3 regions of the Streptomyces sp. NPDC101234 genome follow, and region 1 is predicted to be linked to each of the others. Evidence: riboswitches for the same ligand, from Rfam matches in the RefSeq annotation. Region 1 holds a riboswitch; each other region holds the start of a gene.
What was found. A riboswitch is a leader RNA that binds a small molecule or an ion and turns the genes downstream of it on or off. The one in region 1 is predicted to bind cyclic di-AMP.

Region 1 (4,344 bases):
AAGTCCGACCACGGCGCCAGGCCACCGCCATCAGCCCGACGCCGCCGAAGCTCTCCGCCAGGACCACGATCGCCCGGCACCGCCGAAACGCACCGTTGCGAGTGCGCGCCGTTGCGGCGGAAGAGGAGGCGTGAGGCGGAGGGGAGAGCAGTGCCACACCCCTCCGACGTCGCCCCGAAGCGACCGTCACCGCCTCCCGTCAGCTCATGCCGAAGCCACCGCCACCGCCACCCGTCAGCTCATGCCGATGCGGTCGTCAGCTTTTTCAGGTCTTCCTCTGTCAGGTGGAGGTCTGCGACTGCCAGCAGGGGCGGGAGCTGTTCCACCGTGCGGGCCGAGGCGATCGGGGCGGTGATCGTGGGCTGGGCCGCCAGCCAGGCCAGGGCGACCGTGGGGATCGGGGCGCTGTGGGTCTCGGCGACCTCGTCCAGGGCCGTCAGGACCTTCTGGCCGCGCTCGGACTCCAGGTACTGGGCGGCGCGGCCCGCTCGCTGGCTGTCGACGGTCGTGCCGGGGCGGTACTTGCCCGTGAGGAAGCCGGCGGCCAGGGAGAAGTACGGGACCGCCGCGAGGCCGGTGCGGGAGGCCAGGTCCTGGAGGGGGCCCTCGTAGGTGTCCCGGGAGACCAGGTTGTAGTGGGGCTGCAGCGCGACGTACCGGGCGAGGCCCTCGCGGTCGGAGAACTCCAGGGACTCCTGGAGGCGCTCCGGCGTGATGTTGGACGCGGCGATGTGCCGGACCTTGCCCGCCCTCACCAGTTCGTCGAGCGCGCCGATGATCTCCTCGACCGGGACCTCGGGGTTGTCGAAATGCGTGTAGTAGAGGTCGATGTGGTCGGTGTCGAGGCGGCGCAGGGACGCGTCGGCGGCGGCCTTGATGTTGGCGGCCGACAGACCGAGGTAGTCGGGGTGCTGGCTGACCTTCGTCGCGATGACGACGTCGTCGCGGTTGCCGCGCGCCTTGACCCACTTGCCGATGATCGTCTCGGACTCGCCGCCCTTGTTGCCCTCGATCCAGGCCGTGTAGGCGTCGGCGGTGTCGACGAAGTTGCCGCCCGCGGCCGCGTAGGCGTCCAGGACGGCGAAGGAGGTGGCCTCGTCGGCCGTCCAGCCGAAGACGTTGCCGCCGAGGGCGAGCGGGAAGACCTCCAGGTCGGAGGCGCCGAGCTTACGGAAGGAAGCGGAAGCGGAAGAAGCAGTCATGCTTCAGTTCAACATCGGTGACCTGGCACACCATGCCGGGGCTATACGAAGTTCTCGTAAAAGCGGAGGGCAGCCGGAGAGCAGGCAGCTGGCAGGAGCAGGCCCGACACGCCTGACCGGCAGCCCTGACGTCGGGGGGGTTGTCGTCAGGACCGCCGGAGATCAGGAAGTGTCCGTCAGGGGTTGAGGCCCTTGCCGCGCAGCCAGGTCATCGGGTCGATGGCGGTGGCCTGGCCGCCGGGGTGGACCTCCAGGTGGAGGTGCGGTCCGGTGACGTTGCCGGTGGCGCCCACGCGGCCGATGACATCGCCGGTGGAGACCTTCTGGCCGACCGAGACGCCGATCGAGGACTGGTGGCAGAACCACAGCTCGGTGCCGTCGTCCAGGGTCAGGATCGTGCGGTAGCCGTAGGAGCCGGCCCAGCCCGCCTCGGTGACCGTACCGCTGTGGACGGCCTTGATCAGCGTGCCGGTGGGGGCCGCGAAGTCGAGGCCGGTGTGGTAGCCGGAGGACCACATGGAGCCGGCCTGGCCGAAGGTGCCGGTGATCGTGTACGAGACGACCGGCAGCGTGTACTGCTTGGCCAGCGCGGCGAGCCGGGCCTGCTCGGCCTTCTGCTTCTCGGTGGCCTGCGCCTTCTCCTTGGAGTCGGCGGCCTTGGCCGCGGCCGCCTTCTCCGCCTTGGCCTCCGCGGCGGAGATCGCCTTGTCGGCGGCGGCGACGGCCTTGGTGTCGAGCTGGTTCTGCTGCCGCTCGGCCTGGGCGATGATCCGGTTGCGCAGCGCCTCGCCGGCGTCGGACGAGGAGGAGTCCGCGTCGGTGGCGGTCGTCGTGGTGACACTGCTCAGCGCGGTCTGGGTGGCCTGGTGGCCGCCGTTCCCGCCGAACAGGGAGTCGACGGAGGACAGGTCGGGCATGGAGATGGAGACCGGCGGCTTGCCGGTGTTGGCGCTGGCCATGCCGCCCGCGCCGACGGCGGCGATGACACCGACGCCGAGAACCGTGGAGCTGCGGGCGAGCCCGCCGCCGCGCTGCTTGGCGACCCGGTGCCGGCCGCGTACCGGGTCGAGGGAGTCCTCGGTGGGGTTCCACTCCTCCCAGGGGCCCTCGTCGGTGCGGTAGCTGCCGTAGCCGAAGGTGTCGGGTTGCCGCTGGCTGGGCACGAACGGAGCTGTCGGGGCAGGTGGGTTGGACGCCACGCGGGCGCACTCCTTTCCTTCCGCCGCCTACCGGGTTAGCTGACGGGTTCGGAGCAGAAGGTCTCCTACGCGCGTATACCGGCCGTTTTGTACCCGGCGGTAGCCTCGCGATTCACCCCAAGGTGGTGGTTCCCCGGTTCCCTCACGGGATTCGGCGCGTGCGCACGGAGCCGTCGCGGGTGACGGCTGGGACGACCGCGCTGCGTTATCGAACGTTAATAGACCCAGCCGTCAGATTCCAAGCTGTTCGCCTTGATCATTAAGCTTCCACAGCATGGACTTACCTGCCACGACAGGCGAAAAACGGGCGAGTTGACCGGACCTCCTGTTCACACCAGGAGTCACACGCGTTTTGATGGTGTCTCAGATGTTACGCGGAGGGCGGTCGTCCGGACACCGAGTGTGACGGCGGCGAGGCTGCGCCCATCAGCGCGGACGGGATACGACTCAGGGCCGGAATCCTAGAATTCGGATTCCGGCCCTGGCCTTCAGTAGCGGGGACAGGATTTGAACCTGCGACCTCTGGGTTATGAGCCCAGCGAGCTACCGAGCTGCTCCACCCCGCGTCGGTGAAACCAGCATACGCCATCGGAAGAGGGGAAGTCACACGGGTTACGAGGGGCCCTCGTCACACGAGGTGCGCGTTCGGCGCCTTCGCCAGTTCCTCGTACTCCCCGAGCACCACCACCGCCACCCCGCGGTCCCTCAGCATCCCCGTCCCGTCGGCGGCCGCCACGAACGTGTCGGGCTCGCGCCACGCCGTCACCACCCGGCGTACCCCCGCCCTGAGGATCAGCTCGGCGCAGGGGTGCGGGCGGGAGGAGCGGTGGGTGCAGGGTTCGAGGCTGGTGTAGACCGTGGCCGTGGGCAGGCGGGGGTCGGCCGGGTCGATCTTGGCCAGGGCCGCCTCCTCCGCGTGGACCACGGGGTCGCCGGCCTCCCGGGAGTGGCCGCGGGCCAGTTCCGTGCCGTCGGCCGCGACCACCACCGCGCCGACGCTGAACGCCGTCCGGGACGGCGGGCACTCGGCCGCCAGCTCACAGGCGAGCCGCAGCCAGTGGCGGTCGGCGGCAAAGGCCGGCGCGCCCTCGCCGGGGGCCGTGGGCTCGTAGCGCATGAGGACGACGTCCTCGATACGGCGGCTCTCCAGGAGCCGCAGCCGCCCGGCCTGGTAGCCGCCGGGACCGAACAGGCGCGGCGCCTTCGGGTCGCCCACGAACAGCGGGGCCAGCACCAGCTGGACCTCGTCGGCGAGGCCCTGCTGGAGGAGCTGGGTGTGGACGGTGCCGCCGCCCTCGACCATCAGGCGCCGTACGCCCCGTACGTCGTGCAGATGCTCCAGGAGGCGGCGCCAGTCGAGGTCGGCGCCGAGGGCGACGATGTCGGCGGCGACGCCCAGGGCGGCCGCCCGATCCGCACCCGCATCCGTCGTGTAGAGGACCTTCTCGCCTCCCGTGTGCCAGAAGTTCGCGTCCGGGTCGAGGTCGCCGGTCGCGGTGACCGTGACCTTGAGGGGGTACTCCGGCTTCCCGGCGGCGACCCGGGCCGCACGCCGCCCGGGGTCGTTGACCAGGAGCCGCGGGTTGTCCGCGCGGATCGTGCCGGCGCCGATCAGGATCGCGTCGACGGACGCGCGCACCTCGTCGACGCGGTCGAAGTCGGCCGGGGACGAGAGCAGCAGTCGGTCGGGGCCGGTGTCGTCGAGGTAGCCGTCGAGGGAGACGGCGGCGGACAGCAGGACGTGGGGGTACGGCATCGGACGCGCTCACTCTCGGCGGCGGGCGGGCGGGGGCGGTGGGACGAGACCTGCGAACTGGACGCTTGGTTAAAGTTTGAAACAAACCTACACTGACCCCATGACGACTCGCTGGCTCACCCCGAAGGAGCAGCGCGCCTGGCGCGCATTCATGGCGGCGACGAACCTCCTGGAGGACGCGATCGAC
Region 2 (4,344 bases), on a different contig from region 1:
CGGGACACTGTCCTCGGCGACCGCGTGCAGCACGCGCGAGTGCTCGCCGGTGCGCTCCTTGACGATCGTGCGGTACGAGTTGACCATCCGGTCCGCTGCCCTGCCGTCGCCCAGGAGCCCGCGCAGCTGCTCGATGTCACCCTCGCGGACCATCTTCCAGAACTCGGCGCCGTGCGCCGGGTCGGTCAGCGGCAGGTTCACGTTCCGCACGCCGGGGAGCTCGACATCCGGGCCCTCCAGCTTGTGGTCGGCCGCGTTGCGGAAGTCGAAGATCGTGTGCAGGCCGAGGGAGGCGAGGAACTCCGCGTCCTGCTCCGTCGCGTGCGCGAGATGCCCGCTGCGGAACAGCACGCCCGGCCGCACCCGCCGCCCGTCCGCCGTCGGCAGGCCGCCCACGTCACGGAAGTTGCGCACACCGGCCAGCTCGGGCTCGGTCGACGGGACCTGCTGCGTCACGGGGGGCTCCTCCCGGCCGGCCCCGTCGGCGCTGCTCGTCGACGGGCACTGGCTCGACCATACGACATCGGTTTCCACGGGCAATGAGTTGTCCACAGGCGTTGCCTCAGAGGCCGCGGCACTTGATGATGTTGGTGCTTGAGCGGATCTGTTGGCCCTTGTGTGAGGTTTCTCGATGGTGGACATCGCCGAAAACGGACGTACCTGGCTCCTGTCGGGCCCCGGCAGCAGCTACGCGCTGCACCTCACGGAGGCCGGGGAACTGCTCCATCTGCACTGGGGCCCAAGAATTCAGCTCGCCGACGCCGAGGCCCTCGCCGTGCACCCGCTGCCCGGCTACTGGCCCTTCGAGTCCCCGCTCGACGGCCGTGAGGAGTACCCCGTCGAGGGCGGTCCCCGGTTCGTCCGTCCCGCGCTGTCCCTGCGCACCGAGGAGCGCCGCGGCACCGAGTGGACCTTCGAGTCGTACGAGACCCAGGGCGACGAGCTCCGGCTGCGCTTCCGTGACGACGGGATCCTCATCACCCTGCACTACCGGATGCGCGACGACGTGGTCGAACGCTGGGTGACCGTCGGCAACGAGGGGCACGCGCGCGTGGAGCTGCTGCGTGCCGACCCGGCCGCCTGGACGCTGCCCGACCGCGAGGGCTGGCGGCTCTCGCAGCTGCACGGCCGCTGGGCCGCCGAGTCCCGGCTCACCCAGGCCCCGCTCACGTACGGCGAGAAGGTCATCGGCAGCCGCCGCGGCCACACCAGCCACCAGCACCTGCCCTGGGTCGCCCTCGACACGGACGCCACCGAGGAGCGCGGCGAGGTCTGGGGCTGCGCCCTCGGCTGGTCGGGCTCCTGGCGGATCGCCGTAGCCCAGCTGCCGGACGCGCGCGTGCAGATCACCGGCGGCGCCGGCTACGACGACTCCGGCCTGCTGATGCTGGCCGAGGGGGAGTCGTACACCAGCCCCGTCTTCGCGGGCCTGTGGAGCGACGGCGGCTTCGGCGGGGCCAGCCGTGCCTGGCACGCCTACCAGCGTGCGTACATCATCCCGGACGCCGACCAGGACCGGCCGGTGCTGTTCAACTCCTGGGAGGCCACCACCTTCGACATCTCCGAGGAGCAGCAGGCCACCCTCGCCCGGCGGGCCGCCGCCATCGGTGTCGAGCTCTTCGTGGTCGACGACGGCTGGTTCGGCGCCCGCACCAGCGACCGCGCGGGCCTCGGCGACTGGACCCCCAACCCGGACCGCTTCCCGAAGGGCCTCAAGCCCCTGGCCGACTATGTGCACGCCCTCGGCATGCAGTTCGGCATCTGGGTCGAGCCCGAGATGGTCAACGCGGACAGCGACCTGTACCGCGCGCACCCCGACTGGGTCCAGTACCAGGAGGGGCGGAAGCGGACGGAACTCCGTAATCAGCTTGTGCTCAACCTCGCCCGCGAGGACGTCCAGGAGTACCTCTGGCAGCAGCTCGACACCCTGCTGTCCAACGCCCCCATCGACTACGTCAAGTGGGACTTCAACCGCTGCTTCACCGACGCGGGCTGGCCCGGCGAGCCCTACCCGCAGCGCCTCTGGGTCGACCATGTGCGAGGGCTGTACGCCCTGCTCGACCGGATCCGCGCGGCCCACCCGAACGTCGCCATCGAGTCCTGCTCCGGCGGTGGCGGCCGGATCGACCTCGGCATCATGACCCGTACCGACGAGGTGTGGACCTCCGACAACACCGACCCGCTGGACCGGCTCGCCATCCAGCACGGCTTCAGCCAGATCCACCCTGCCCGGGTGATGTCCGCCTGGGTCACCGACAGCCCGAACCACCAGCTCAACGGCCGGGTCAGCTCGCTGCGTTTCCGCTTCGTCAGCTCCATGGCGGGTGCGCTCGGCGTCGGTGGCGACCTCTCGCAGTGGACCGAGGAGGAGCTCGCCGAGGCCGGCCGCTGGGTGGAGCTCTACAAGGAGATCCGGCCCCTGGTGCAGCGCGGCGACCAGTTCCGGCTGCGGCCGCCGACCGGCGGGCTCAGCGCCGTGCAGTACACGCTCGGCGACGAGACCGTCGTCCTCGCCTGGCTCCAGGCGCAGAGCTACGGCGAGCCGGTGCCGGCGTTGCGGCTGCAGGGACTGGACCCGACGGCATCGTACGAATGCCGCGAAACCGGCGAAGTGTACCGAGGTGCCGTGCTGTTGCACCACGGGCTGCGGGTCGGCCTGAAGGGTGACCTGGATGCGACGGTAATCCAGCTACGCCGCATCTGACTCTTATGTCTGAATTAGCACCTTCGCCATAACTCGGCCTGAAATAAGGGGACGTGGTGTGACGTGCGTGAGGAGCGTCATATTCGTGACCGTCCGTCGCGCGTCATGTCCACGTAATTCGCGAGCTTTTCAGGGGAATCGAAAAACGCGCGCGGACGGAATTCACGGAGGGTGACCGGGAATTCCCGTAGCGGATCAAGTGGAACTCCGACAGCGGGAACCGGTCCCTTGTCCACGCGCGTCCTGCTCGCTTACGTTCGCCGCACATCCGGACGGAACGCCGAATCCTGCCGCCGTCCGGAGTCCCCACACACTCACCCGTGCCCGGCAGGAGCGGGGGACCCACCAGGTAAGACCGCCTGTTCCGGTTCCCGGGACGGCTAGGGGTGTAGTCACGTCTTTTTCGCGTGGCCGGGCAGCTCCAGCCCGAACCCGACAGCTCACCTCGCAGGCGTCGGAGAGGAATGCGCCATGCCCGCGAAGGGTAAGCACCGCCGCCCCAAGAGCCAGCGTTTCACCCGCTCCATAGCCGTCGCCGGTACCGGTGGCGCAGCGCTGGCCCTGCCGCTCATGGGGGCCACCGGCGCCCACGCGGCCACTGTGCAGTCCGTGTCCGAAAAGGCCGCGCAGTCGATTCCGACCGTCGAGAAGACGGCCGTGAAGAGGGCGGCTGTGAAGAAGTCCGCCGCCGCGTATTCCGGGCACCGCAGCTACACCGTGGTCTCCGGCGACTGGCTGGCGAAGATCGCCCGCGAGCAGCACGTCAGCGGCGGCTGGCACCGGCTCTACGCCGACAACCGGCAGGCCGTCGGCGACAACCCCTCGCTGATCCACCCCGGCCTCGAGCTCACGCTCGGCGACCGCCACACCGTGACGCCGGACACCTCGACCTCGGACTCCCGCTCCGGGGAACGGTCCGACTCGCAGTCGTCCGGCGCCGCTTCGTCGTCCTCCTCGGCCACCACGACCGCCGCCGGCTTCGCCCTTCCGGTCTCCGGCGGCACCCTCGGCACCGGCTACCACGTCGCCGGCAGTATGTGGTCCAGCGGCTACCACACGGGCGTCGACTTCGTCGTCCCGAGCGGCACCCCGGTCAAGGCCGTCGGCACGGGCACGGTCGTCACGGCCGGCTGGGGCGGCGCCTACGGCAACCAGGTCGTCATCAGGCTCGCCGACGGCTACTACGCGCAGTACGGCCACCTCTCCGCGCTCTCCGTCTCGGTCGGCCAGACCGTGACCGCGGGCCAGCAGATCGGCCTCTCCGGTGCCACCGGCAACGTGACCGGCCCGCACCTCCACTTCGAGATCCGGACCACCCCCGACTACGGCTCGGACGTGGACCCGGTCGCCTACCTCCGCGCGAAGGGCCTCGCCGTCGGCTGACGCCGGCGCCGCTCCTGGCCCGACACACACTCCGAAGGCCGGACCCCCGATCCCCGGGTCCGGCCTTCGGTGCGTTGCTTTCCTGTGGCGGGTGTGTCCGGGGCATCGACAGCGAGGGCGGTGAGGCAGCACAGTGGCCTCCATGGCTGCAAGCGCTTTCTATCACTCCCTCGCCGTGCCGCCCCGGAAGGAACCCGCCGTATGACGACCACCCGCCGAGCCTTCGGAGTCCTGGCCGCCGGAACCGCCCTCGCGGC
Region 3 (4,344 bases), on a different contig from region 1:
GGGTCCACGAAGAAGTCGGGGATCTCGGTATCGGCCCCGCACCCGGGACACACCAGCAGAAGGTGCCCTTCCCGGGGCGTGAGAGACCACAGCGCCGCTGCGGTGTGATGACCGGCGAAGGCGACACAGCACAGCGCGAGGGAGGCGCAGACCTCGGCGGGAGAGCCGGCGGCGAGGAGGCTCCGTACAGCCGCCTGCTCGGCCAGACGAAGGGCGGCGCCGAACCCCGCCTCGAGATCGGCCGGGACGGGGGGCCGGTCCTCCGCGGTCACGACGCATCCCATGTCCACCCAGAAGTCCACGGTCTGTCCCGGAGGCAAGGCCGCTGCCGCCTCCACGAGATGGGGCAGGGCCGCATAGGTCCCGTTGAAGACGGTTCCGTCATCCATGAGTCCGCCGCTCAGGTGCTTCCAGGTCTGCCTCCAGGCATCGCCGCCGCGTCGGGGTCACCGTGCCGGGCCGACTCCCGGACGACTGCGACCAGTGCCTCGCCTTGTGCCCAGCGGTCGGTGATCGCGTGGGCGAGGGCCTCGGCCGCGTCCGTGTCGCCGCGCCGGGCCAGCTCCCGGACCACCTCGATCAGTGCCCTGGCCCGTGCCCGGCGGTCGGTGATCGTGTGAGCGAGGGCCGCTGCCGCGTCCGTGTCGCCGTGGCGGGCCAGCTCCCCCACGATCTCCGCCTGCCGCCCCACGCGCAGATCGGGGTCGATCCGGTCGGCGAGGGCCATGGCCCGCCCGGCCTGCCCTCGCCGGGCCAGCAGGAGTGTCACGGCCCTCAGCGGCATGTCGTGATCACGGCCGGCGCCGTTCCCGAGCAGCGCCTCGGCCCGGTCGGCCAGGGCCAGGGACACGTCATCGCCGGCGGTTTCCGGGACGGCGTCCAGCACATACGCCATCTCCCCGGCGCCGAGGAAGGATCCGGGTGCCGGCGGGCGGGCGTCGAACCCGGCGACGTCTCCTTCGAGGGCCACGTCATGGTCGGAGGCGTCGGCGAGTGCCCACCCGCACAGCCTGTCCCCGGCGCCGGCGAGGGGTCTGGACGGAGGGCGCAGCAGAGCGTCGAGCCGGTCGAGGTCTCCGCTCAGGGCCTCCCAGGCCAACACCGCCGCCAGGGGCCGGGACCACGCAGCCCGGTCGTGGGATCGGGCGAAGTCCTCCACTACGCAATTCCCCACAGGAGACCCCTCGCGCACCGGGACACGGCCCGGACTCCGCGGACACCGGCACCGAGTGATCCCGGCGCACCTACCACCTATTGTCGGCCGTGCCTTCACCAGCCCTGCACCCCACCCGAGTTGGCGGAGGTGAGGGCTGGGGGAGCGGGCTGCGGGCAGGAACGACGAGAAAAGGCCGGCTCACCCGCGGACGTGCAGATGATCAGGCCGGTCGCACCACGCTGTGGATGATCGACTCGCCTCCGTAGTAGATCGACTCCTCCCGGACGTACGCGCCGGGCTTCGGAGCGTGGATCATCATGCCGTTGCCGATGTAGATGCCGACGTGGCTGATGTCGTCGTAGAAGAAGACCAGGTCGCCGGGCTGGGCGTCGGCGAGGGAGACGGTGGTGCCGGCGTTCACCTGGTCGTAGGTGGTGCGGGGCAGGGAGACGCCCGCGGCTTTCCAGGCGGCCTGGGAGAGGCCGGAGCAGTCGTAGGAGCCGGGGCCGGTCGCTCCCCAGACGTACGGCTTGCCGATCTGCGCGCGGGCGAAGGCGATCGCCTTGGCGGCCTTCGTGGCGTAGGCGGAGTCGGAGGAGGACGAGGAGGACGAGGAGCCGCTGGAGGACGACGTCGAAGACGAGGAGGACGAGCTGTCCTGCTTGGCTGCGGCCGCGGCCGCAGCCTGCTGCTTCGCGAGCTCCGCCGCCTTGCGCGCCGCCTCCTCCTGCTTCTGCTTCTCGATCTCCGCGAGCCGTGCCTTCTCCTGGGCCGTCAGCTGCGACAGCAGCTCCCGCGCGGAGGCCAGCTTCGTCTGGACGGTGGTCTTGGCGGTCTTGAGCTCGTCCTGCGTGTCGGTGAGCGTCTGGAGGCTCTTGGCGGCCTCCTGCCGCTTCTTCATGGTCGCCGACTGCTGTGTGACGTAGTCGTCGACCGCGCCCTTCTGACGCGAGGTCAGCCGGCTCATCAGCTGTGTCTCGTCGAAGTAGTCCTGCGGATTGTCCGCGAGCAGGAAGGTCTCCGTGTCGGGGGTCGTTGCCCCGGTCCGGTACTGGGCCGCGGCGAACGACCCCAGTTCCTCACGTGCCTTGTTCAACCGGTCGGTCCGCTGGGCGACGTCGTCGAGCAGGGTGTCGACCTGCCTGCGCTGCGTACCGGTCTTCTCCTTGGCCGCGTCGTACTTCTCGGTGGCCGACTCCGCCTGCCGGTAGAGGGCGTCGACCTTCTTCTCCACCTCCTCCAGGCTCGGCTTGCCGTCGTCGGAGGGTGTGGCGTTGGCCGTCTGGGAGAGCAGGGCCACGGAGGTGAGGGCGGCGGTGGCCAGGGCGGGGGTGCGTATGCCGGCTACGCGCGTTGCGGAGGGTCGGGACTTTCGGTGCGACGCCAACGGGGGCGACTCCTTCCATGTTCCGCCTACCGAGTTAGCTGTCGGGTTCGGGCGGGTGCTTCGGAAGGGTTGCCCTACGGTCCGTTCCCCGTGGGAAGTCGGGACCGATTCACCCCAAGGTCGGTGTGGGTCCCCGGCTCCGGCGGCGCGGCGGCGCACCGGACTCGGCGGAGGCCGTGCGGCCCGGCGACGTTCGCCGGTGGGTGTCGTACGGCCTGCCCGGCACGCTAGCCAACTCGTGTGGTCCGTGTGAAGGTTGATGTGCGATATGCCCGATACATTTTCGTGACCTGAGTGTTGAGTCTCATGCGATGCGGTTGTTTAGGTGGCGTATGTCACGACTTGTTCGGTTCGGGTGAGCGACTCACTCCTTCGGCGGTCGGGGGTCAGGGCGCCCGTGACCTGCGATCGCTGAATGTGATGGACCGAATCCGTCGGGTGGCCGGGGTGAGTTTTCGGGGTGGCGACCGGTTGTCGGTGGGGCGTCCTAGACTCGGAGAGCGATGAGCAGCCTCTTTGACGACAGCTTCCTGGCGAGCCTCCAGCCCCCGCGCGGCCAGGAGGAGGAACCCCCGCCGCCGCCCGAGGACGAGCACGTACCGGAGCCGATTCCGGACGATCTGTTCGGCGGGCGGTTCGACGTGCCCCCGGACCGGGACGCCTACTACCGCGACGGCGCCGCCCGCCCCGCCCTGGACCCGGCCGCGCTCCTGGAGGGGCTGAACGAGAACCAGCGCGCGGCGGTCGTGCACGCCGGCTCCCCGCTGCTCATCGTGGCCGGTGCCGGCTCCGGCAAGACGCGTGTGCTCACCCACCGCATCGCCCACCTGCTCGGCGAGCGCCATGTCCACCCGGGCCAGATCCTCGCGATCACCTTCACCAACAAGGCCGCGGGCGAGATGAAGGAACGCGTCGAGCAGCTCGTCGGCCCGCGCGCGAACGCGATGTGGGTGATGACCTTCCACAGCGCGTGCGTGCGGATCCTGCGCAGGGAGAGCAAGAAGCTCGGCTTCACCTCCTCCTTCTCGATCTACGACGCGGCCGACTCCAAGCGGCTGATGGCCCTGGTCTGCCGTGACCTGGACCTCGACCCCAAGCGCTTCCCGCCGAAGTCGTTCAGCGCCCAGGTCAGCAACCTGAAGAACGAGCTGGTCGACGAGGAGGACTTCGCCGCGCGCGCGAGCGACGGCTTCGAGAAGACCCTCGCCCAGGCCTACGCCCTCTACCAGTCGCGGCTGCGCGAGGCGAACGCCCTCGACTTCGACGACCTGATCATGACCACGGTCAACCTGCTGCGCGCCTTCCCGGACGTCGCCGAGCACTACCGCCGCCGCTTCCGGCACGTCCTGGTCGACGAGTACCAGGACACCAACCACGCCCAGTACGCGCTGGTGCGCGAGCTCGTCGGCACCTCCGGGCACCCCACCGACGTACCGCCCGCCGAGCACGACCTCCCGCCCGCCGAGCTGTGCGTGGTGGGCGACGCCGACCAGTCGATCTACGCCTTCCGGGGCGCGACGATCCGCAACATCCTCCAGTTCGAGGAGGACTACCCGAACGCGACGACGATCCTCCTGGAGCAGAACTACCGCTCCACGCAGACGATCCTCTCCGCCGCCAACGCGGTCATCGAGCGCAACGAGTCCCGCCGCCCCAAGAACCTGTGGACCAACGCGGGCGCGGGCGCCCGGATCACCGGCTATGTCGCCGACACCGAACACGACGAGGCCCAGTTCGTCGCCGACGAGATAGACCGTCTGACGGACGCGGGTGACGCGAAGGCGGGCGATGTCGCCGTCTT

Region 2: it holds a riboswitch for cyclic di-AMP, as region 1 does, so the genes downstream of both, ACIRR9_RS21070 (peptidoglycan DD-metalloendopeptidase family protein) here and ACIRR9_RS51155 (M23 family metallopeptidase) in region 1, are expected to answer to the same signal.
Region 3: it holds a riboswitch for cyclic di-AMP, as region 1 does, so the genes downstream of both, ACIRR9_RS00580 (NlpC/P60 family protein) here and ACIRR9_RS51155 (M23 family metallopeptidase) in region 1, are expected to answer to the same signal.

Annotation. Positions count from the first base shown of each region.
Region 1 is NZ_JBIWOA010000055.1:20,798-25,141, forward strand. It holds gene ACIRR9_RS51150 (aldo/keto reductase) at 240-1,202, opposite strand; gene ACIRR9_RS51155 (M23 family metallopeptidase) at 1,379-2,401, opposite strand; cyclic di-AMP (ydaO/yuaA leader) riboswitch at 2,409-2,568, opposite strand; tRNA gene ACIRR9_RS51160 (tRNA-Met) at 2,894-2,967, opposite strand; gene ACIRR9_RS51165 (dihydrofolate reductase family protein) at 3,030-4,157, opposite strand; gene ACIRR9_RS51170 (MarR family winged helix-turn-helix transcriptional regulator) at 4,258-4,344, shown strand, end outside.
Region 2 is NZ_JBIWOA010000011.1:46,391-50,734, reverse strand. It holds gene ACIRR9_RS21080 (tyrosine-protein phosphatase) at 1-456, opposite strand, end outside; gene ACIRR9_RS21075 (alpha-galactosidase) at 632-2,704, shown strand; cyclic di-AMP (ydaO/yuaA leader) riboswitch at 3,010-3,171, shown strand; gene ACIRR9_RS21070 (peptidoglycan DD-metalloendopeptidase family protein) at 3,176-4,087, shown strand; gene ACIRR9_RS21065 (DUF6250 domain-containing protein) at 4,289-4,344, shown strand, end outside.
Region 3 is NZ_JBIWOA010000001.1:114,786-119,129, forward strand. It holds gene ACIRR9_RS00570 (WD40 repeat domain-containing protein) at 1-389, opposite strand, end outside; gene ACIRR9_RS00575 (hypothetical protein) at 401-1,159, opposite strand; gene ACIRR9_RS00580 (NlpC/P60 family protein) at 1,377-2,543, opposite strand; cyclic di-AMP (ydaO/yuaA leader) riboswitch at 2,552-2,723, opposite strand; gene pcrA (DNA helicase PcrA) at 3,047-4,344, shown strand, end outside.